Regions from separate parts of the Paenibacillus rhizoplanae genome, predicted to be linked through region 1. Evidence: riboswitches for the same ligand, from Rfam matches in the RefSeq annotation. Region 1 holds a riboswitch; each other region holds the start of a gene.
What was found. A riboswitch is a leader RNA that binds a small molecule or an ion and turns the genes downstream of it on or off. The one in region 1 is predicted to bind cyclic di-GMP.

Region 1 (7,415 bases):
CACATTGGTCCATGCCGGCGCAGTTCCCGGCAGATTCTGATGGAAGGTCATGGCGACAATTCCGCCGCCCTCATGCCACCGGATGGCGCTGTCCACGACAGCCTGACGCTGCCTGGCGATGGTCTCCTTGGACTGGTTGCCTATGGCTCCCAGCTCATAGCCATGCAGAACGGCATAGCGGCCGCTTGTTGTGCGGAGCTTATTATTGAATTCATCGGGGCTCTCCAGGTAATCATGCTGGCCGGATATCATCCCCTTGCCACTGAGATCACTGAGATAGCTTAACAGTGCGGAAGCCTCCTTGGAGGCCAAAGGATTAATGGGCTTGTTGATGGAAGCGGGGGCGGCAGGTGCCGTAACCTTGGCGGCTGCGGGCAGACTGCGCCCTTCCCCCCATGGAAGTAATGATAGGATAAGGATCAGAGGAAAAATAGTAGTATATAGCCTGTACTTACGGTAAGTGTTCAATGTAATCTCCTTTCTCCAGCCACACTCTCCGGCAGGGCCCCGGAGGCTGCGCCTACCGGACTGTCTGCCTTTCTATAGCTTAGTAGCCCTGCTGGTAAGCAGGGCCATTAAGAGTGGCTTACAGGATTTATAATTGTAACGTCTTAACCAGTAACAGCGCCAATAATGAACACAGCTGCGGACCTTATGAGCTTAAGAAGCGGACGGGAGGAACAACGCGCTTGCCGGAACGGTACCTTTGGCCTGGCTCGGACTCTGCCACATCAGCCGCGCTTTTGCATCCCCTTGATTCTCATAATACTCTACCTGAATATCATACAGCTCGCCTGCGGTCAGGCTGATGCTGCCCATGCGTTCGGTGCCGCTCTGCTTCACCCAGCTGTCAATCACAAGCTCCCCGTTCACCCGTACGCGGATACCGTCATCAGAAGTGGTATAGATCTGATAAGTCTCCGTGTACAGCGGCTTAATCTTCCCGCTCCAGCGGACAGAGAAGAAGTCTATGCCGACGGTGGCATCCGGCGAACCTTGGCGCCAGTTGAAATCAAGCACAGCATCGGTACGCACTACAGCGGGTTCGCCCGATAGCGTCATGTTATTGAAGTATTCCGCGTACAGTCCATTGGCAGCAGGGACTTCTACCGGCAGATCCATCGGCGTTGCTGTAGGGGAAGGGACGGGAACAGGGGCTGCTGTTGGCGTAGGCACCGGTGTTGGCGTTGGTGTCGGTACTGGCGTCAGTGTTGGTGTTGGCATTGGTGTCGTTACTGGTGCCGGCGTTGCTGTCGGAACTTGCGCTGCTGTCGCTGCTGGTACCGGAGTCGGTACTGCTGTTGCAGCCGGAGCAGGTATGGATGTGTTAATTGTTGAGAAAAGCGCACTTGCTGGTACGGTTCCCTTCACCTGGCTGGGGCTCTGCCACATCAGATGGACATTCGCATCGCCTGCATTCTCGTAATACTCTACCTTGATATCGTACAGTTGCCCGGCAGTCAAGGGTATGCTACCTGTGCGGGCAGTTCCACTCTGCTTCACCCAGCTGTCAATGACGGCTGTGCCGTTCACCCATAAGCGGATACCGTCATCCGATGTAGTATAGAACTGATAGGTCTCACTGTAAGCCGGCTTAATCTGGCCGCTCCAGCGGATCGAGAAGTAGTCTATGCCGAGTGCAGCATTAGGCGTACCCTGACGCCAATTGAAGCTGATGACGTCGTCATTACGTACCATAACCGGCGTCCCCGAGAGCGTCATGTTCTTGAAGTATTCTCCAAGCAAGCCATTCTGAGCAGGCTTATTCTCCGTCTCACCGGAGGTTGGGACCGGCTTCGGAATCGGCGCAACAGTTGGTGTCGGAATTGGCATTGGTGTTGCGGTTGGTGTCGGCGTTACTGTTGGCGTCGGTGTTGGGGTTGCTGTAGGCGTCGGCGTTGCGGTTGGCTTAGGAGCCGCCGCCGGAGCAGACCAGGCCTTATATTGGTCACGGGTTAGTGTGTAGCTGTCATTCATGAAATTCTTGATCGTCGCCGTGCTGTTATTCTCATAGAGCATCTTGCCCCAGTTCATCATGAACACATAATTCTGCTGGGTCAGCTTCAGCTTCGAGATGTTCGGCATTTCGCCGTTCTCGCCGATGCCGATCGGTTTGCCGCCAGCCAGGCTGGTCAGATCATCATGATATTTATTCGAGTAGTCGTTATTATATATATCTGCTGCCAGCACATCCACTCTGTCCGCGCCCGGATAGGTCCGTGCATAGGGATCAGAGTTGGCATTCGGCGCATTCGGGTTCCAAACCCAAATCAGATTATTTAACTGATGAACGTTCACGAACCGGTCATACATAATATTCCACAGGGCTGTAAAATTATCTTTCTTCCCCCACCAGAACCAGCCGCCGTTCATTTCATGGTAAGGTCTCCACAGGATCGGAACCTTAGCATCCCGCAGACTTTTCAGAGAGACAGCTACTTTATCCAGATCGGTAATCAGCGCATTATACTCTGTAGTGCCGGGGGTTACGTATTTGTTGAATTGCGCTTGGGTGATTGACTTCTGCACATTGGACCATTCGTGCTTGGTGCCCGGCAGGTTCTGGTGGAAGGTCATGGCGACAATTCCGCCCGCTCTGGACCAGTTCGTCGCACTCCAGACGATGTTTTTGCGTTGTGCAGCTACTCCGCTCTCACTCTGTCCACCGATGGCTCCAAGCTCATAACCATGTAGTGCTGCGTATTGTCCGCTTGTTCCCTTCAGCTTGTTGCTCAGCTCATCAGGACTCTCGAAATAGTCATGCTGGCCTGTAATGATTCCATTTCCCGAGATATCATACAGATTGTTCAACAGCTTGACCGCCTCAGGGGAGGCATTAGGGTTCACTGGCCCTCCCTCCGAGGAGGCAGCCTTGACGGTGGAAGGGGCGATTCCCAGTCCCACGGGTACAGCAGACAATACCACGGCCAGCGACAACACAGCGCAGAACAAACGAGACTTACGGTAAGTTTTCACAATATTCTCTTCCTTTCGGTAGCCAGGCTGCCACTCTTGCGAAGGCCCTATAGCTTTGCGTCCCTATCTTTCGATTAGGTTTGCCATTGTCGTTTTGGAAGGATCAATCCCTCTTACCTTAAGTATCGTCTCTATGCAAATTTAATGTATAGTAATGTCGAAATTTTCCCAAAAAATAGTTCTTAATGCCTGATTTGAAATTGTAACATTTGGTTAAATAGATAAGTTAGACCTACGAAATGAACTGATGTAGAGCTATATCCTCCCAGTCCAGAGTAATACGAATGTTATCCTCCTCTACGAGCTCCGACCCCGTCTGCACCTCAATGAACTCCACATCGGTAAGAGCAAGAATGGCATGCTTGGTTCCTTCCGGTATCCGCACCACATCTCCCGCCTTCACCGTATGCATCTTCTCATTGATGACAATGCTGGCTTCTCCGCTGATGAAGGTCCAGATTTCACTGCGTTTGTGATGCAGCTGATAGCTGATATTTTTACCTTCATTGATGAAAATCCGCTTGGTCAGCACCTCGTTGCCCTCGTCATATTTCACATAGTCAATCACCTTGTAGTGACCCCAGCGGCGCTCCTCGTACATCGGTCTTTGTTCAAAAGACTTCAGCACTTCCTTGATCCGCGGACTCTCAGTCTTGTGCGTCACCAGAATGCCGTCCGGGCTGGCGGCGATAATTAGATCCTTCGCCCCGATTACCGTAATCGGAATATCCAGCTCGTTAATGAGGCAGGTGCCCTCGGAGTCAGCGGTCACAAAGCCTTTGCCGACATGGTTGCTGGTCATTTCCTCGGTCAGGGTGTTCCAGGTACCCAGGTCCTTCCAGAATCCGGCGTATGGCTGTACGACGATGTTCTCCTCTTTCTCCACCACTTCGTAATCAAAACTGATCGAGGACAGTAGCTTATACTGCTTCTGCAGCTCTTCGTAATTCAGCGGCAGCCCTTTGCGCTGCAGGATATCCAGCAGGTAACCCAGACGGAAGGCGAACACTCCGCAGTTCCAGAGCGCGCCCTGGCTGATCAGCTCCTCGGCCTGCACACGGTCCGGCTTCTCCTGGAAGTGGCTGACCTGCAGGTAACCATTGGCCCCCGCATCTGCGCCGGTTGGAATAATGTAGCCGTATTTCTCCGAAGCATGCTCGGGAACTACGCCCATCAGCGCCAGGTTCGCCCCGCTCACCAGCATGGTGTTCTCCAGCTGCAGCACCGTTTCGAAAAAGGAGGATTCCACGTATGGGTCCACCGGCAGAATCGCCACGGTCTCGCTTGGGGACACCCCCGCGATGGAATACAGATAGGCCGCCGTCAGCGCAATGGCCGGGAAGGTATCCCGCCGCTCCGGCTCCACGATGATCGGCACTTCGCTGCCGAGCTGGCTCTGGATCATCTCCACCTGGCTGCGTCCGGTCGCCAGATAAGAGGACCCGGCCATGCCGTTCTCCTCCAGCTGTCTCCATACCCGTTGTACCATCGATTCCGGTTCACCTGCCGGGCTTTCCAGTACCTTCAGAAATTGCTTGGAGCGTGAATCATTGGACAACGGCCAGAGCCGCTTGCCGGAGCCGCCTGATAGAAGTACTAGTTTCATAGTGAACCCTCCATATCGTATTGTTATTGGGTATTTCTTGTTGCGGAGCTGTGAGTTAAAATCCCGCCTGTTATGAGGGTCGCTGCAAGGAATTTTGGGCTTACGGCCGCTGTTGTCTCCAGATGTTGTTGATTATATTGCTTGCAGCAGATAACATCCGGAGACAAAGGCGGACGCTAACGCTCCTACAGCTCCAAAATTCCTCTCCGCTCCATTTCATAACAGGCTGTGCTTTTACATCCGCTTCGCCCGCAGGCGAAGCTCCCGGCTAAAGATCCGATATTGCCGCTTGTGGTAGCGGCAAGGGGAGCGGGGCGGCCGCTATGCTTGCGCGGCAGCAGTTGAATCCCTGGTTGCCGCCTACTGTTGCGGCGGAGAAAAATTCAAAGGCTCAAAGACTCTTAAGTGCCGCTTGTTCCAAGGCGTCGCCGCTGATTTAGTTAGCGGCTGGAGAGAACAAGAGTATGGGCAATAGAATCCAAGACAATGGGATTCAAGATCGGGATTCAAGACCGGGATTCAAGACCGGGATTCAAGACTCTTGTGCCAAGGGCTCGCCGCACAAGTTCGCGGCGGCAGAAGCTAGTTAGTTAAGTACTGGGCACTTGCTTGTGCTCCTCAGTTGCTCCATTTGGCCCGCACTCAAGAAATCAGGTGCACTAATGCTCCTCATTTGCTCCATTCAGTCTGAATCTGAGAAATCAGGGGCATTTGTGCTCCTCATTTGCTCCATTCGGCCATCATCCGATAAATCAAGGGTACTTATACTCTTCATTTCACCGTGCAGCCCACTTTCGGCGCATTTAATGGGATTTATCCCTCTCATTTCGCCATCCATCCCGCTTTCGGCGCATTTAATGGGATTTATCCCTCTCATTTCGCCATCCATCCCGCTTTCGGCGCATTTAATGGGATTTATCCCACTCAATTCGCCGTCCAGCCCGCTTTCGGCGCATTTAATGGGATTTATCCCACTCATTCGCCGTGCGGCCCACTTTCGGCGTAACGCATCAAGTGGATCGCCGCTCTACACCGCGCCAGCCACGCTGGCGGAGAATCCGCTAAGCCCGCCCATCTGCGGGCGGCCGACGGAGATGTACTCGAGGCCGGTGCCTTCGATTTGCTCTTTGGTATAGACGTTGCGGCCGTCGATCAGCACCTGGCGGCGCATGGTTCCCGCCAGCTGGTGCAGGTTGATCTCCTTGAACTGGCTCCAGTCGGTCAGCAGGCAGACGGCGTCGCTGCCTTCAGCGGCTTCTTCGGCCAGTCCGCACCAGCGGAGCTGCGGGTGATCATATTCCTTACGGAAGTTGTCCGCGGCAATAGGATCATACAGCTTCACAATTGCTCCCTCGGCGACGAGCGCCTCGACGATCTCGCGGGCCGGTGCCTCGCGGACATCATCGGTATTAGGCTTGAACGCAAGCCCCCAGATACCGATTACGGCGCCGCGCAGGCTGCCCAGAGATTCATGCAGCTTGGAGATGATCATGAACCGCTGGCCTTTGTTCACCTCGACGACTGATTTGAGCAGCTTGAACTCATAATCCACATTGCCGGCGATCTGGATCAGCGCATTGGTATCTTTCGGGAAACAGGAGCCTCCATAGCCGATTCCGGCCTGCAGGAAGGTAGATCCGATTCTCCGGTCCATGCCCATCCCCTCTGCCACCTCGGTTACATCAGCTCCTACCTTTTCGCAAATGTTGGCAATCTCGTTAATGAACGATATCTTCGTAGCCAGAAAAGCGTTAGACGCATATTTGATCATCTCCGCGCTGCGGATATCTGTAACGAATACGTTGTCCGTAAATCCCTGATGAAGCTCACGCATCGTCGGCTCCAGCGCCGGATTATCGAGTCCGATGACAATTCGGTCGGGATGAAGCGTGTCGCGGATCGCAGAGCCTTCACGGAGGAATTCAGGGGCAGAGACGATATCGAAGGGATGATTTGTATGGGAGGCGATCAGCTTGCGGATTCGCTCATTGGTGCCAACGGGAACCGTCGACTTGGTCATGATAATCTTGTAGCCCTCCATCGCCTGGGCAATCTCGGTAGCTGCCCCTTCAATGTATCTCAGATCGGCTTCGCCGCCCGGCAGTGAAGGAGTACCTACGGCAAGAATAACGATATCGGAGCGGCGGACCGACTCCTGAAGATCGGACGAGAAGCTTAGCCGGCCCTCGCGCAGATTCATTTCGATCAAGGCCTCAATGCCCGGCTCATAGATGGGGGATTCCATCCGGTTCAGCTTATTGATTTTCTCCTCATCCTTATCCACACAGATGACATGATTCCCGTTCAAGGTGAAGCAGACGCCTGATACAAGTCCTACATAGCCGGTACCAATTACTGCGAGTTTCATAGTTTCATCCTCCTTTTAGGAAATTGACGTAGGCCTGTTCCACATACTGCTTGAACTGAACCATAAACGCCTGCTCATCGAATTTGCGTGCATGGCCCATAATCTGGTCGATATCCCACGCATAGGCCTCCACCTCATCAATAGCCTTAAGCAAATCATCAACTTCCTGGTGCTGGAAAAATACGCCGTTAACGTATGGAATAATCGTGTCCAGCGCTCCCCCGGCCTGATAGGCGATGACCGGTCTTCCAGCGGCATTCGCCTCCAGCGGCGTGATGCCGAAATCCTCTTCCCCCGGGAAAACAAACGCCCGGCACTGGGACATCAGCCCTGTAACTTCCTCATCCTCCAGCCGGCCCAGAAAAGATACATTCCCCTTAGCCATGCCTTCCAGACGCTTCCTGTCCGGTCCGTCCCCGACAATATACAGCTTAAGCCCGTTACGGTTGAACGCCTCCACCGCCA
Region 2 (7,415 bases), on a different contig from region 1:
CGGAGGAAGCCGAACGGCTCGCCTTAGAGAAGCAGAAGGCTGCTGACGAAGCGCTGAAGCTGAAGCTGGAGCATGAACAAGCCCAGAACCAACCGGCCGCAACCAGTCTTCCTGACAAAAGCCAGCCGGGAGAGCAGCCCGCTCCCACAGCTCCTGTACAGGACAATCCAGTCCCCACAGCTTCAGCAGCAGCAGAGGTTATTGCTCCGGCTGCCACTCCGGCGCCTGAGATTCTTTTACCGGAAGCGACTCCAGATTATGAACCCGGCAGCGAAATTCCAATTCCGGGCACTGTGATAGACGGCGGGCAGCCTGCTCCTACAGCTACACCGGCTCCACAATCTGAACCCAGCAAAGGCGGCGAATAAGATGCGCATCCGAAAAATAGTCAATACGATAATTTCCACTCTGATTCTTATAGTGTTCCTGGTGCTAATCACAGCCGTTGTCATCTCCAAAGCCTCCGGCGGCGAGCCCACCTTCTTCGGCTACCAGATCAAGACGGTATTATCCGGCTCCATGGAGCCCGGCATTCAGACCGGTTCCATTGTGGGCATTAAGCCGGGCGGGGACATGAGCCGGTTCCAGAAGGGCGATGTGATCACTTTTTTGAATCCCGATAACATTCTGATCACCCACCGCGTGGTCGCTGCCGAGCTGAACAGTGCTCTGGGGGAAGCCAGCTACACTACCAAGGGCGACAATAATGATTCAGCCGACACCGCCGCCGTCAGCTCCACGAATGTGGTAGGTGAGTATACCGGCGTAACCGTCCCCTATGTGGGCTATGCCATGAGCTTCGCAGTCTCCAAAGCCGGAAGCGTAGTGCTGATGATTATTCCCGGACTGCTTCTGCTCCTCTACGCGCTGTATTCTTCATGGAAGGCCGTTGCGGCACTGGAAAAGAAGAACGTCTCGTCTTCCGCAACCAGCGGCGGCGGGCCGGATACTTTGACTGACCTCATACAATGATCGATTGTCCTCTCCCGTTTACGAAACGTGGAGCCACAATACAGCTTGCCGGAAGCACCGGCTATGCACAAAGCAGACTCATAAGAGAGGGATGAACAAATGAACGTCAAAAAAACATTAGGTCTCGGCGTTGTATCGGCAGCATTAGGCTTGACCCTGGTCGGCGGAGGCACCTTCGCTTACTTCAGCAGCACTTCTACTTCCTCAGCTTCTTTTAACAACGGAACCTTATCACTTCAATCTGATCCCTCCGTCATTGTTAATCTCAGCAACCTCAAGCCGGGTGATACCGTCTTACGGGACTTCAAACTCAAAAATGACGGGACACTCAATATTCCCAAAGTGGTACTGCGCACCTCATCCGCCATTACAGACGCTCAGGGAGACAACGGCTCCCACAATTTCAAGGATGATATTATTGTGACCTTCCTCGTGAACAAGGATAAGAAAGAATCGCCGCTCCTGGTCATCTCGCTGGCCGATCTGGAGCAGGAGAGTCCCGATCTGGTGGCCCGGGGAATTGTCGGAGCGATCTTAGGCGGAGAGAAGTCCGGCATTAAAGCCGGTACCTCGGATAACCTGACCATCCAGTTTGCCTTCAAGGAGACCCTCCAGCCGCAGAACTATTATCAGGGCGATACGCTTGCACTGACGCTGAATTTCGAAGCCAACCAGGAAAAAGGCAGTCTCAAATAATTCCACAACAAATCAAACCATTCGAGGAGGAAATAAATCATGGGTATCAAAAAAACATTGGGTCTTGGCGTAGCATCGGCAGCACTAGGTTTGTCTTTAATCGGCGGGGGCACCTTCGCTTACTTCAGCTCCACAGCCACCAGCACGGCAACCTTCGCCGCAGGTACGCTGAAGCTCGGCTCTTCCTTCAATACTCCGGTAGCGCTGACGAATCTGAAGCCGGGAGACTACACCGTCCGCACCTTCACCTTGTCCAATGACGGCACACTGGATATCAAGCTCCTCAAGCTTGCCACCACTTACACCGTGACCGATGCCATGGGCGATAACGCGGGCCAGGATCTCGGAGACCACTTCAAGGTCAAGCTCCTAGATAGTACGTACACCGGCGGTTCACTAAGCGGTCATGTGCTGTCCGAGATCTCCCTGAAGGATCTGAAGAATACCCCCAGCTACGATCTCGTAGCAGCAGGCGTACTGCCAGGAGGGATTGCCGCCGCCGGGTCCAAGACCTTCAAGATCGCTTTCGAATTCGTAGACAACACGCTCGATCAGAACATTTTTCAGGGTGACGGCTTAGCTCTGAACTGGACCTTCGATGCACTTCAAGGACTGGGAGAAGCCAAGTAGGTCAGCAATCCATGAAGACGGCACATCCTTCCCCAACCGGGCCGGGTGTGCCTTTTCCTTTTCTCCCGGCTGCCGGGTTCAATGAATTTTGTCCGATTTGCGGATTTTTGTTATACTTACAAATGGAAACGGCTTTGCTGTCCCTTTAACGGGCGGTGCCGTTTCAGCGAGAAAGATAAGGAGAATGTATAGCGCGAAGCCTATAAATTCTTATCTTTTACCAAAAAGTACGGAGGGCGTTGTAATCGTGTCAGATACTATGGGAAGCCGCATCCACAAACTCCGGCTGGAGAAGGGCTATTCGTTATCCGAGCTTGCGGATAAGGCTGATGTGGCGAAATCATACCTCAGTAATGTGGAACGGAACATTCAATCCAACCCCTCCATTCAATTCATCGAAAAAATCGCTGACGCGCTTCAGGTATCCATTCATGCACTGCTGTATGGCGGGCTGGCAGAGACGGAAGAACAGGCTCTGGACGGGGAATGGTTCCGGCTGGTTCAGGAGGCCATGGCCTCCGGTATAAGCAAACGGGAATTCAAGGAGTTCCTCGATTACCAGAAATGGCGCATGGATCAAAAGGACAACTAGACGTAGTATTGTATGCCGCCGGGAAGACTTCACTTGGCAGGGAGGCCACCTTCGGCGAAGGCATCCTTTCAAAGGCATACAGAAAAGGCACAGCGTACCGGCCGCTGTGCCTTTTCTGTATGTATCCGAACAATGATGACCGCCCTTACATCGCCTGGAGTGCCTTTTCGCTTAGAAACCGGCGGATATCCTCCGCCGCGATCCCCGCCTGCTTGGCAGACATCAGCAAGTCTACCCATTCCAAATCCAGATCAACTGCCTGCAGCTCGTCATTCCCCTGGTTGGACATATCCAAGAAATCTCCTCCTAGAATTTTCGCGTCCCCAGGCAGTCCGGCCATCATAGTAGTATTGCTACTTTGTAGTATTTCTACTTTAGATCCGAGACTTTGTGCCCCTGTCTTTCGGCAGGTTTACCTTTTACTGGACCCTTTCCATCATGAAAGGATCTGGCAAGAATCGATGAAACCGTTCTCCGCAATAACATTATACAAGATCATACGCGATTAGTGTGTCGTTTTCTGGAATTTTTTTATGTTAAAATGTGAGGAAACTTAGCTGAAATTGCCAGCAGGTTATATAAATATTTCCAGTTCCAAGTTCAAACCCTATGTAATAGTTTAAATATACTAAAGGGAACTCTAACCGCCCCGACTTACCGCTGCACGCACCATCGTATAGAGACAATTACCCATTTGTTTATATAACGGAGAGTTATGTGAGTTTTTTCTATTTATGATAGTTCCGTATGAATACTGTAATGAATCATGCCAAATTGCGAACGGATTGACCGAAAGTATGAATTGATTACCCCGCCGGAAAGTAGCACAATAGGATGAGAATGAAACCGCAAACATTTGCAGCTCCGCCAAGTGGCACACTGGATGCCTCGCGTGGAGTTTATCCGTTAGGAGGACCTATTCATGGCAGTCAAAGAGCCCTATAACGACACAGTATGGAGCAAATACTACGGCCCCAACCTGGGCTACATCCAAGAAAGATATGAGCAATTTGTCAAAGACCCCTCTTCTGTTGAACAACATTACCGCGATCTCTTCACCGTATCCGGTCCCCCTCCACTGGCACCCGATGCCGAGAGGGCTCCAAGGCCTGCCGTATCCGCAGATGCGCAGTGGCTCAAGAAGGCTGTCAAGGCCTCGAAGCTGATCGCCAATATTCGTATATATGGCCATATGGCCGCAGACATTGACCCGCTGGAGCGCAGCACGAACCCGATGGCCAAATGGCTGGAGCTGGAGACCTACGAGCTTACCCGCGAGGATCTTAATGCCCTGCCCGCTTCGCTGATCTGGGATAATGCCCCTGCGGATGTGCATACCGCGATGGATGCCGTCCACAGAATGCGCCAGGCCTATACCCAGACCATCGCCTATGAATTCGGGCATGTACATGATGAACGCGAGCTGCGCTGGCTCAACAGCCAGGCGGAATCGATGACTTCCCCTGCCCCGCTTAACAATACGGAGCGCAAGGAGCTGCTGAAGCGGCTGATTCAGGTGGAGCATTTCGAGACCTTCCTGCACAAGACCTTCGTCGGCCAAAAGCGCTTCAGCCTGGAGGGCAATGATGCCCTTGTGCCGATGCTGGATGAGATTGTGCGGGCTGCCGCGCATGACGGCGCAGAGCATATCCTGATGGGTATGGCCCACCGCGGAAGACTTAATGTGCTGGCTCATATTCTGGGCAAGCCTTATGATATTATTTTCTCAGAGTTCCATCACTCGCCGAATAAAGAACTGTTCCCTTCGGAAGGCTCCATGGGCGTGACCTACGGCTGGAGCGGTGATGTGAAGTACCATCTCGGGGCTGACCGTGCCGTCCGCGAAGGCGAGACCGTACGCACCCGGATCACGCTGGCCAATAACCCGAGCCATCTTGAATTCGTCAATCCTGTAGTCGAGGGCTTCACACGCGCCGCACAGGAAGAGCGCAACGCTCCGGGAATGCCTAAGCTGAATACAAGCAAGGCCATGGCTGTGCTGATGCACGGCGATGCCGCCTTCCCTGGAGAGGGCATTGTCGCTGAGACGCTTAATATCGGCAAATTGCAGGGTTATCAGAATGGCGGTACCGTGCATATTATCGTCAATAACCGGATCGGCTTCACCACGGAGAGCGAGGATTCCCGCTCCACCCATTATGCCAGCGACTTGGCCAAAGGGTATGAGATCCCGGTCGTGCATGTCAATGCCGATGACCCTGAAGCTTGTATCGCCGCAGTCCGTCTGGCCAGCGCTTACCGCCATATGTTCAAGAAAGACTTCCTGATTGATCTGATCGGCTACCGCCGCCACGGGCATAATGAAATGGATGATCCCGAGACTACACAGCCGATTGTATACGGCAAGGTGCGGAACCACCCTACTGTATACCGCGCTTATGCAGAACGCCTGGAGCGCGAGAAGGTAATCACAGCCGATGATGTAACGAATATGATTGCCGAGGCAGAGAGCGTCCTTCAGCAGGCCTTCGACCAGATGAAGGAAGGCAAGCAGAAGAATGCGGAGTCCAAAACCGCCGTCGCGCTGGATAACGACAGTCCCCAGCAGCGTCCGACTGCCTTCCCTCTGGCCGGTCTGCAGGAGATTAACCGCGAGCTGCTGCGCGTACCGGCCGGCTTCAAGGTCTATCCGAAGCTGGAACGGATATTGCAGCGCCGCAAGGATGCACTGAATGACGGAGAGCGGGTGGACTGGGCACTGGCAGAGACGCTTGCCTTCGCTACCATCCTGAAGGATGGCACGCCGATCCGCCTCAGCGGACAGGATTCACAGCGCGGCACCTTCGCCCACCGTCATCTGGTGCTGCATGACAGCGAGAACGGGGAACTCTATGCTCCGCTGCATCAGCTGAGTGATGCCGCCGCTTCATTCGGCGTTTACAACAGTCCGCTGTCCGAGGCCTCTGTCCTCGGCTTCGAATATGGTTATAATGTGTTCGCACCGGAGACCTTCGTCATCTGGGAGGCTCAATACGGCGACTTCGCCAATGCCGCTCAGGTCATTATTGACCAGTTCATTTCTGCGGGACGCGCCAAGTGGACACAGCGCAGCAACCTGACAATCCTGCTGCCTCACGGCTATGAAGGCCAAGGACCGGAGCACTCCAGCGGCAGAATGGAACGGTTCCTCCAGCTCTCCGCCGAGGAGAACTGGACTGTGGCCAACCTGAGCAGCGCTGCGCAGTATTTCCATCTGCTCCGCCGTCAGGCCGCGCTCTGCGGACAACCGGATGCCCGGCCGCTGGTTATCATGGCGCCGAAGAGCCTGATCCGTAACACGCGCAGCACCTCAGCCGGAGCGGATCTCGCTTCGGGCATCTTCCAGCCGGTTCTTCCCGAGCCGCTGCTCGGCAGTAAGCCGGAAGCAGTGAAGCGCCTCGTGGTATGCAGCGGCAAGGTGGGCATTGATCTCCAGACGGAGCTTGAGGCCACACGCGGACAGGACTTCTCCTGGCTGCACATTTTGCGCATGGAACAGCTCTATCCGTTCCCGGAACGCGAGATTGGCGCTCACCTTAGCGGCTTCAGCTCTCTGGAGGAGATCGTCTGGGTACAAGAGGAACCGAAGAATATGGGCGGGTGGACGTATGCTGAATCCCGGCTGCGCGCCATCGCACCGCAGAAGGTCACCGTCCAGTACATCGGCCGTCCGGATCGTTCCAGCCCGGCTAGCGGCTACGCAGATGTCCACAGCTTCGAGCAGCGGCGCATTGTCCGGGAAGCCCTGAAATTGAATGCTGCAGTGCAAGCACCTGTACCGTCTTCCTGAGCACAGTAAGGCGGTCATACGATATCACGCACACCACTATATTTGGGGAGGTACGGCCTGTGTCCGAGATAAAAGTACCCGATTTGGGCGAATCGATTTCCGAAGGAACGATCTACAAATGGCTGGTTAAAGAAGGCGACACTGTCGGCCAGGGGGATGTGCTTGCCGAGCTTGAGACTGACAAGGTCAATCTTGAGATCAGTGCGGAGGAGGACGGCGTCATCTCCTCCATCCTGCGCCAGGCGGGCGAGAACGTTGCCGTTGGCGAAGCCATCGGCATCATCGGCGCCGGCAGCGGCGCGGGTGCTGCCAGCGGCAGCAAGCCGGAAGCGGCCGCACCGCAGAGCGGCAGCGCGTCTGCTGCTGCCGCAAGTGCCGCAGCGGCTGAACCGGCCGCTGCTGTAACGGCTCCAGCCGCCGCCGAAGGTGCGGCGGCAGGCACTGCGGCCCTGGCTTCGCCGGGGGCGCGCAAGCTGGCACGGGAGCGGGGCATCGACCTCGGCGAGGTCAGTGCCCGCGACCCAATCGGCCGGATCGGTCAGGCCGATGTGGATGGTCATGGCGCAGCGGGGCCGCAGGCCGCTGCGCCAGCAGCTCCGGCGGCGGCCGCGCGGCCGGAGCCGGCGAAGCCCGCGCCGACGGCAGCGGGCAAGGCGCCGCACGCCGAGGACGGCAAAGCCACCGAGCGCAAGCGCATGTCGCGGCGGCGGCTGACGATTGCCAGCCGCCTGGTCG
Region 3 (7,415 bases), on a different contig from region 1:
AGCACCAGCAGGAGGCGGTAATATTCAACCCGGCTGATCTCCAGGGAAGATAGCATAAGCAGACTCCCGACTGCCAGTACCGCTACAGTAGAGCCGAAGACATAGTTCCGGATCTGACTTCTCAAAAAACCTCTGTATAGTCTCATCTGTCCCCTCATTCCCGTCCCGGCCTCAGCCCAATATACAGTTGCGTTTTTATGATGCCCGTGCTATAATAAAATAATATTTGTTTTCGAGTATGTTTATCCCCATCAAGAAGATGTCAGGCCGATGAATCACTCTATATATTATCGGCGGTTTGGACACAATATCTTACGTTTTCTTGCAGTACTTATCCCTTTTATGAGATTAAATTCGAACATAGCATTCCGATTCACACTGGCGCGGCCACGGAGCCGCAAGGACAAAAGAGAGGTAGGGCTTTTGTCGTATTGGAAGGATTTCTCTCGCCACACGGCTGCTGGAAATAACAAGGAATAACGACACCCGTCTTGCTCACAGACGGCGGGGGATTAATATACCGATAAAGACTTGGTGTGCTGCTTCCCTGTTCTGGGGAAAGGCCCCATGTGTGGAACATAATTAGCGCCCGATAACCGCTGTCAGCGGATATCGGGCGCGTCTACGTTCTAGGGACTTTTACCTTACTGATTCAGCGGCAGCCGGGCTGTGTACATAGCGTTCCACGAATTCGCCTACTGTGCGGATGTATGTGCTTTTATCCGTATCATAGGCAAGACCATGCCCCGCTCCACGCACCACTAATTGCTCCTTCGGACTCCGGCAGGCCTCATACAACTCATTCATCATATCAAAAGGCACGAAGGTATCCGCATCCCCATGGATGAACAGAATCGGCACCTTGGCCTTGCGTACCTGCTTCAGCGCAGACGCCTCCCCAAAGGAATAACCGGCCTTCATCCGGGTCACCAGACTGGCCACCGGCACAAACGGGAAGCTGGGCAGATGGTACATCCGCTTCAGCTGATAGGACAGCTGCGCCTTGACCGAGGTGTAGCCGCAATCGGCGACAATCGCCTTGACCTGCGGAGGAAGCTCCTCGCCGGACGTCATCAGCACCGTGGCTCCGCCCATAGATACGCCATGCAGCACGATCTGCGCGTCCGGTCCGTTCTCCTGCAGGACAAATCCGATCCATTTCAGATAATCCCGGCGCTCCGGCCAGCCAAAGCCGATATAATCTCCTTCGCTTTTCCCGTGTCCTCTAGCATCAGGCAACAGCACATTGTACCCCAGGTTCTCATAATAGTTCTTAGCGGTCGCTCCCATATCCTTGGCCTTCCCGGAATACCCGTGGGCAACAATGACCGTCCGTCCGGCAGCACGCTCTGACGCCAGATAATAGCCTTGCATCTTGAGCCCCTCCTCAGACACCAGCTCTACCTCACGGAAGGTCTGCCGGGACACCCACTCCGCCCCTTCTCCCCACGAAGCTCCGGCCACCGGCGGCGGATCGATCTTAAGGTCTGGAGTCTTGGCCAGGAATTCCTTAGGGGCCCGCCTAATGGCTACTCCATAAAAATAGATTCCGGCATATCCCACCCCTGCGGCCACGACGATCAGCGCCACAAGCAGGTATAGCATCCACATCAACGTTCCTCCTTTAGTAAGCAACCCTTCCCAGTCAGGGAAAAGCATCTCTTGCTTAGTGTAATTTGAGCCTAGTATAGCACGGGAGTACGGCCAACTAAAAATACAGCCGAGACGCCCTGTTTTTTAGTGTATTTTGTAATGGAGTATGAATTACGGCGACGCTTAGAAGCACGCTCCGCAAACGGAACGTTGTTCCAATCGCTCTTGTATCCAGATTTTTTTATTCCCCTAATCGGTGAAAATCCGGATACAAAGGCGACCGCTCCGCTTCTCCACAATCATTCCGCCCGCTCCGCTGTTTAAGAGTGGGAGTATCAAAAGGAACAAAATGCTTGCGGCATCGCCATTGTAGTCGGTTTTTCCACCATATCCGACCCACACGCCTCTGCCGCACCGAATGTAGTCGGTTTATCGACCATAATCAGCCCAGATGACCACGCGCTGTCCATGTGTTCAGTGAAATCAGCGAAGTCATTCCTATTCCTGATCCAGAATATAGTCATCCTGCGGATGCTCCAAGACACTTATCCCCAACTATATGCACAACTTATCCACATCGGACGTAAATCATAATTTTCTAATCAAAAGAAAGAGCTGCTTCCAGGAGAACGTCTTCTCCGAAAGCAGCCCTTGTCAAATTACAGGATCACCGTTTGTTTGTATAAAACTCAGCTAGGATGATTCACTTACTTACGTTTGCTGTTTCTGGTTGTTCTTCTAAGAATCAAGCCCAGACCCGCTAGTGCCAAACCGGCAAAATAATAAGGTGCAGGACTAGATTCGCCCGTCTTCGGCAGAGTCCCTTCCACAGGCACACCGCCTAGAGGAACTTCATCATCAATAATGACTACATCGGGTGCCGGTTCCGCTGACGGCGTTGACTCCGGTGTTGCTGCTATTGGCGCAACCGCAACAGCCGGTGTCGGCGTTGGTGCCGGTACTGTTGTAGCTATTGGAGTTGCTACAGGTCCAAGCGGCAGCGGATCATCATTCACAGCCACATCATTGCTCACGATAAATCCGATAATCGGAGTCGGCGTAGGCACTGGAGGGAAACTGAACGGCGGCGATATTGGCGCTGGCGTTGTTACTGGTGTTGGATCTGGTGTTGGCGTTGGTGTCGGCGGCGGCGTCGGCGTTGGTGTCGGCGTCGGCGTTGGTGTCGGCGTCGGCGTTGGTGTCGGCGTTGGTGTCGGCGTCGGCGTTGGTGTCGGCGTAGGCGTTGGTGTCGGCGTCGGCGTTGGTGTCGGCGTTGGTGTCGGCGTTGGTGTCGGCGTTGGTGTCGGCGTCGGCGTTGGTGTCGGCGTTGGTGTCGGCGTCGGCGTTGGTGTCGGCGTCGGCGTTGGTGTCGGTGTCGGCGTTGGTGTTGGTTCTACCGTAGGTGTTGGTGTCGGTGTCGGTTCTACCGTCGGTGTTGGTGTCGGTTCTACCGTCGGTGTTGGTGTCGGTGTTGGTTCTACCGTCGGTGTTGGTGTCGGTGCCGGCGTTGGTGTCGGCTCTACCGTTGGCGTCGGTGTTGACTCTGGTGTCGGTGTCGGCGTTGGTTCTACCGTCGGCGTTGGTGTCGGTACTGCCGTTGGCGTTGGTGTCGGCTCTGCCGTTGGTGTTGGTGTCGGCTCTGCCGTTGGTGTTGGTGTCGGTACTGCTGTTGGTGTCGGCGTTGGTTCTACCGTCGGCGTTGGCGTCGGCTCTGCCGTTGGTGTTGGTGTCGGCTCTGCCGTTGGTGTTGGTGTCGGTACTGCTGTTGGCGTTGGTGTTGGCACTGCTGTTGGTGTCGGCGTTGGTTCTACCGTCGGCGTTGGCGTCGGCTCTGCCGTTGGTGTTGGTGTCGGTACCGCCGTCGGCGTTGGCGTCGGCTCTGCCGTTGGTGTTGGTGTCGGCGTTGGTGTCGGTACCGCCGTTGGCGTTGGTGTCGGTTCTGCTGTCGGCGTTGGTGTCGGTACCGCTGTTGGCGTTGGTGTCGGTACCGCTGTTGGCGTTGGTGTTGGCACTGCTGTCGGCGTCGGTGTCGGTACTGCCGTTGGTGTTGGCGTCGGCTTCACGGTTGGTGTTGGCGTCGGCTTCACGGTCGGTGTCGGCGTCGGCTTCACGGTCGGCGTTGGTGTTGGCTTCACGGTCGGCGTCGGCGTCGGCTTCACGGTTGGCGTTGGTGTCGGCTTCACAGTTGGCGTTGGCGTCGGCTTCACAGTTGGCGTTGGTGTCGGCTTCACGGTCGGTGTTGGCGTCGGCTTCACAGTTGGCGTTGGTGTCGGCTTCACGGTTGGTGTTGGCGTCGGCTTCACGGTCGGCGTCGGCGTCGGCTTCACGGTCGGCGTTGGTGTTGGCTTCACGGTCGGCGTCGGCTTCACGGTTGGTGTTGGCGTCGGCTTCACGGTCGGCGTCGGCGTCGGCTTCACGGTTGGTGTTGGCGTCGGCTTCACAGTCGGTGTCGGTGTCGGCTTCACGGTCGGTGTTGGCGTCGGCTTGACTGTTGGTGTTGGCTTTGGAGTTGGAGTGCACACAGGTGTCGGGCTAGGTTTTACTGTTGGTGTAGGTTTCACTGTAGGTGTAGGCTTTACCGTCGGTGTTGGCTTCACGGTTGGTGTTGGTGTCACCGTCGGCGTTGGCTTCACTGTAGGTGTTGGTGTTACCGTTGGCGTTGGCTTCACGGTTGGCGTTGGTGTAGCCGTTGGTGTCGGTGATGGACTAGGTGTCGGCGTTGCGGTCGGCGTCGGACTCGGCGGCGGCCCCTCTCCTTCGTACAATCCCAGGTGCATCTCTACCCCGCCGCTAAAAGATTTTGCAATCAGGGTTCCGTACAGCTCTGCTCCGGCATAATGAACATCCGCTCTAGGTGCGAGGATCGTCCCGAAGAATGAGGTATATTCGATATTCACCTCAGAGGCTTCGTAAAAGTTGAACAATACTTGACTGGCTCTGCCGTTACTCATTGAAAAGCTCGGCACATTGACTGTAGACCCGCTTATATTAATAATCAGCGTAGCGTTCTGGGCAATGTTGAATTCGATATAGTTGGTCTTCGCCAGTGTCGAAGCATCCAAATGAACTACATTGAAACGATCCGGTGCACTTATCTTGAGCTGTCCATAATGATTATCGCCAATCTCATTCGTGTCGGCCAAAGCCCCATACTCTGTGGATCGGGAGATCAGCATCCGCTGCTCGGCTGCAAAATCAATCGGGCTGGCATTTTTCTTCCCGCCCTTGATGTTGACACCAGGCTCATTGGCTGTAAAGCTATCCCCAAATACCACATTCCCATAGATCTCTCCACTACCTGAATGTACAAAATTCTTACCGGCCACAAGTACATCCGTCGGAGCAACATCCCTGTATGCTCTGGCTACTCCGTAACCTCCGGAGAGGGTAATGTCCCCTGCCGCTGCCAGGCGGCCCTCAATCTGATCATTGGCTTGTTTAAAATCCCCGAGGATAAAAGCATTAAAATTCCCTGCGACACCCAAAACCGGTGTTGGCGTATACGGTACCCCTGAAGCTGCTCTAACATCCGTCCCCCACGTAAAGGCACTGGATAAGGTCAATAGGCCCGCCATAATGATGGCGGCTGTTTTACGCACTCTTTTCTTCAATAGTCCACACCTCCTAGTTACTATTCTATGAATCTGTCACGAGACTATAACAACAAAAAAGACCGCCAAGAAGGGTTAGCTTCACGGCGGCCGGACGACCCTAGCCTCAACTTTTGAGACAGTAGATTCCTGACTTTGCGTCCCGTTCTTTCGATACGGTTTGCGTTTGTACATGATTTCGATATGAAATTATAATTTGCTTATGTAAATTCATTGTTGAGTCTATGACATTTGTTACTTTTGTACTAATTTCAGTTTATCCGCTCTCACACCCTATTGTCAATCCACTCCCAGTATATTTTTTGAAATTATTTTTTACGATGGTTCCTCATTGATCCCTTGTACCGTAAGGGTTAAGGGACAGTCCCTTTTTTATCTAGTGACGAAAAAAGTCGAGAAATCAGAGGATTGGCTGTAGCCGTTTGTCTCTCTTTTCTATAATACTATCAATTTATATCATTAAAATTTGATACATTCGTCCTATTTTATCGCCCTCAGCCCACCTCTACTCATCATCTGCTCCTGTTCAATGCAATTTTACCTATTTATGAGCATCTCAGCTCATAAAAAAAGTGCCGCCCATAGGGACGACACCTGCAAATAGAATTCATATATTTTGAATAAAAATGTCGCCTAGGCAGACCCGAACAGCTGAACCCAGCCAATCATCGATACCCAGAGCGGAACACTTAGAATGATCCCGAATACTAAACCACGGCGGAGACTTCCTTCATGACTCATTGCCATTCTCCTTTGAGCTGAAATTTTTTAATCCTCTATCTTTAATATTTCAATTTTAATATAAAATAATTCATTCTATTTTATTGTGAAAAATGTCACATTATTAGGATTAGTTTATAAAACCCATTGATTATTTTTTGAAGGATGAGTTACAATGCGAATATACGTTCTCTTCGAGGGGTTGAGAAGGATGCAAAGAGCAGAGAGCCAGGACAACCTGCTGGTCAAATCCTATATTTTGCTGCCGCTTATTCTATCCGCCTTCGAGCGCGATGCTTCTGCTATATCCTCAGAGCTGCGCACGCCTGCGCCTTATCTGGAGGTGATCCAGACGGCCGTCCATGCCGCTTCTGCCGATCTGCGGGAGGTCCGTGCCGGGATGCGCGCCCGTGGTCTGAAGGTCTATGAACAGCAGCGGCTGGAGGCAGGCGTTGAAGCCAAATTCATCTGTAGGGGTTATCACGAGCGGATGCTGCTGCTGGATGATGTGATTGCCGCCCAGGCCACTCTGCATATGCGCAGATATCTGGGTATGGAGAAGATGAAGCAGCGCTAACAAAAGAAGCCTGCCGCAAGCGGCAGACTTCTACATCAAATGATCGCCCGGATGCGGCTACATTAATAACGTCCAATACCCCAACGTGCCGCATATAACCACTACAGCTACCGGGTACAGGATTCTCCGGCTTACCTGATCCCTGAACGCAAGAAACAAACAAAGCATACAAAGCCATGCAATTAGAAGGCTTCCCATCTATTATGCATACGCTCCTTCCCGGCATTCCTGCCCCTCTCCAGCGGTAGACCGCCTCAGAGCACAACTATCCTTATATATAGGAAGATTTCCCGCCGAATATCCCAATTATACCAGCTGGCAGCCAATCTGGAGCAATTTTTCTTCACATTGCCGTCAGGAAATTCACAATTCCTCTTCCAGCACAGGATATTCCCAGAACCCCAGGCGTCCCTTAGCAGATATAGGATGTACCAGCGGAACAACCTCTTCCAGCTTCCAGGCATACCTTCCCTCGGCATAATTGCCGAATACATATTCATTGCCACCCGGCCAGCCCTGCTGCACCAGCTCCGGCGTCACCTCACAGCAATCCGCAATGCGGCTGACTGCAATGATCTTGCCCGTTGGCAGATTGTCTGCAGTGTAGCCATGACGGGCAAGCAACGACTGATACGGCTCCGTCCGGCAGATCGCCCTATTCACCTGCATCCCGGCATGGATGGCTAACTCCCCCCGGTGGGCGGTCCGCCAGGTCCTGGTTTCGATTTGTTTTTCTCCCAGCGCAATTAACGTGGCCCACGGCTGGCGAATGGTCAGGCATTTCATAATGTAGCTTGCCTCCTCTGATGAACACCTTTTTACTCAGAATTACTATGGCCTTCTATGGGAAACAATAATAGCTAAGAAGGGGGACTGACGAACTATGGGTAACGGATTAGATCAAGGGTACGGGG

Region 2: it holds a riboswitch for cyclic di-GMP, as region 1 does, so the genes downstream of both, ACFSX3_RS17480 (anti-repressor SinI family protein) here and ACFSX3_RS27015 (PA14 domain-containing protein) in region 1, are expected to answer to the same signal.
Region 3: it holds a riboswitch for cyclic di-GMP, as region 1 does, so the genes downstream of both, ACFSX3_RS31975 (choice-of-anchor A family protein) here and ACFSX3_RS27015 (PA14 domain-containing protein) in region 1, are expected to answer to the same signal.

What each region holds. Positions count from the first base shown of each region.
Region 1 covers NZ_JBHUKY010000068.1:162,167-169,581, reverse strand. The annotation lists gene ACFSX3_RS27020 (glycosyl hydrolase) at 1-468, opposite strand, end outside; gene ACFSX3_RS27015 (PA14 domain-containing protein) at 661-2,976, opposite strand; cyclic di-GMP riboswitch class I at 2,991-3,071, opposite strand; gene ACFSX3_RS27010 (sugar phosphate nucleotidyltransferase) at 3,209-4,582, opposite strand; gene ACFSX3_RS27005 (UDP-glucose dehydrogenase family protein) at 5,610-6,950, opposite strand; gene ACFSX3_RS27000 (glycosyltransferase) at 6,955-7,415, opposite strand, start outside.
Region 2 covers NZ_JBHUKY010000030.1:50,179-57,593, forward strand. The annotation lists gene ACFSX3_RS17455 (hypothetical protein) at 1-368, shown strand, start outside; gene sipW (signal peptidase I SipW) at 370-972, shown strand; gene ACFSX3_RS17465 (TasA family protein) at 1,072-1,668, shown strand; gene ACFSX3_RS17470 (TasA family protein) at 1,708-2,298, shown strand; gene ACFSX3_RS17475 (helix-turn-helix domain-containing protein) at 2,558-2,890, shown strand; gene ACFSX3_RS17480 (anti-repressor SinI family protein) at 3,036-3,179, opposite strand; cyclic di-GMP riboswitch class I at 3,214-3,317, opposite strand; gene ACFSX3_RS17485 (2-oxoglutarate dehydrogenase E1 component) at 3,813-6,680, shown strand; gene odhB (2-oxoglutarate dehydrogenase complex dihydrolipoyllysine-residue succinyltransferase) at 6,740-7,415, shown strand, end outside.
Region 3 covers NZ_JBHUKY010000104.1:2,613-10,027, reverse strand. The annotation lists gene ACFSX3_RS31985 (HD-GYP domain-containing protein) at 1-146, opposite strand, end outside; gene ACFSX3_RS31980 (alpha/beta hydrolase) at 640-1,605, opposite strand; gene ACFSX3_RS31975 (choice-of-anchor A family protein) at 2,301-5,204, opposite strand; cyclic di-GMP riboswitch class I at 5,287-5,379, opposite strand; gene ACFSX3_RS31970 (hypothetical protein) at 6,136-6,501, shown strand; gene ACFSX3_RS31965 (ASCH domain-containing protein) at 6,865-7,287, opposite strand; gene ACFSX3_RS31960 (DUF2278 family protein) at 7,385-7,415, shown strand, end outside.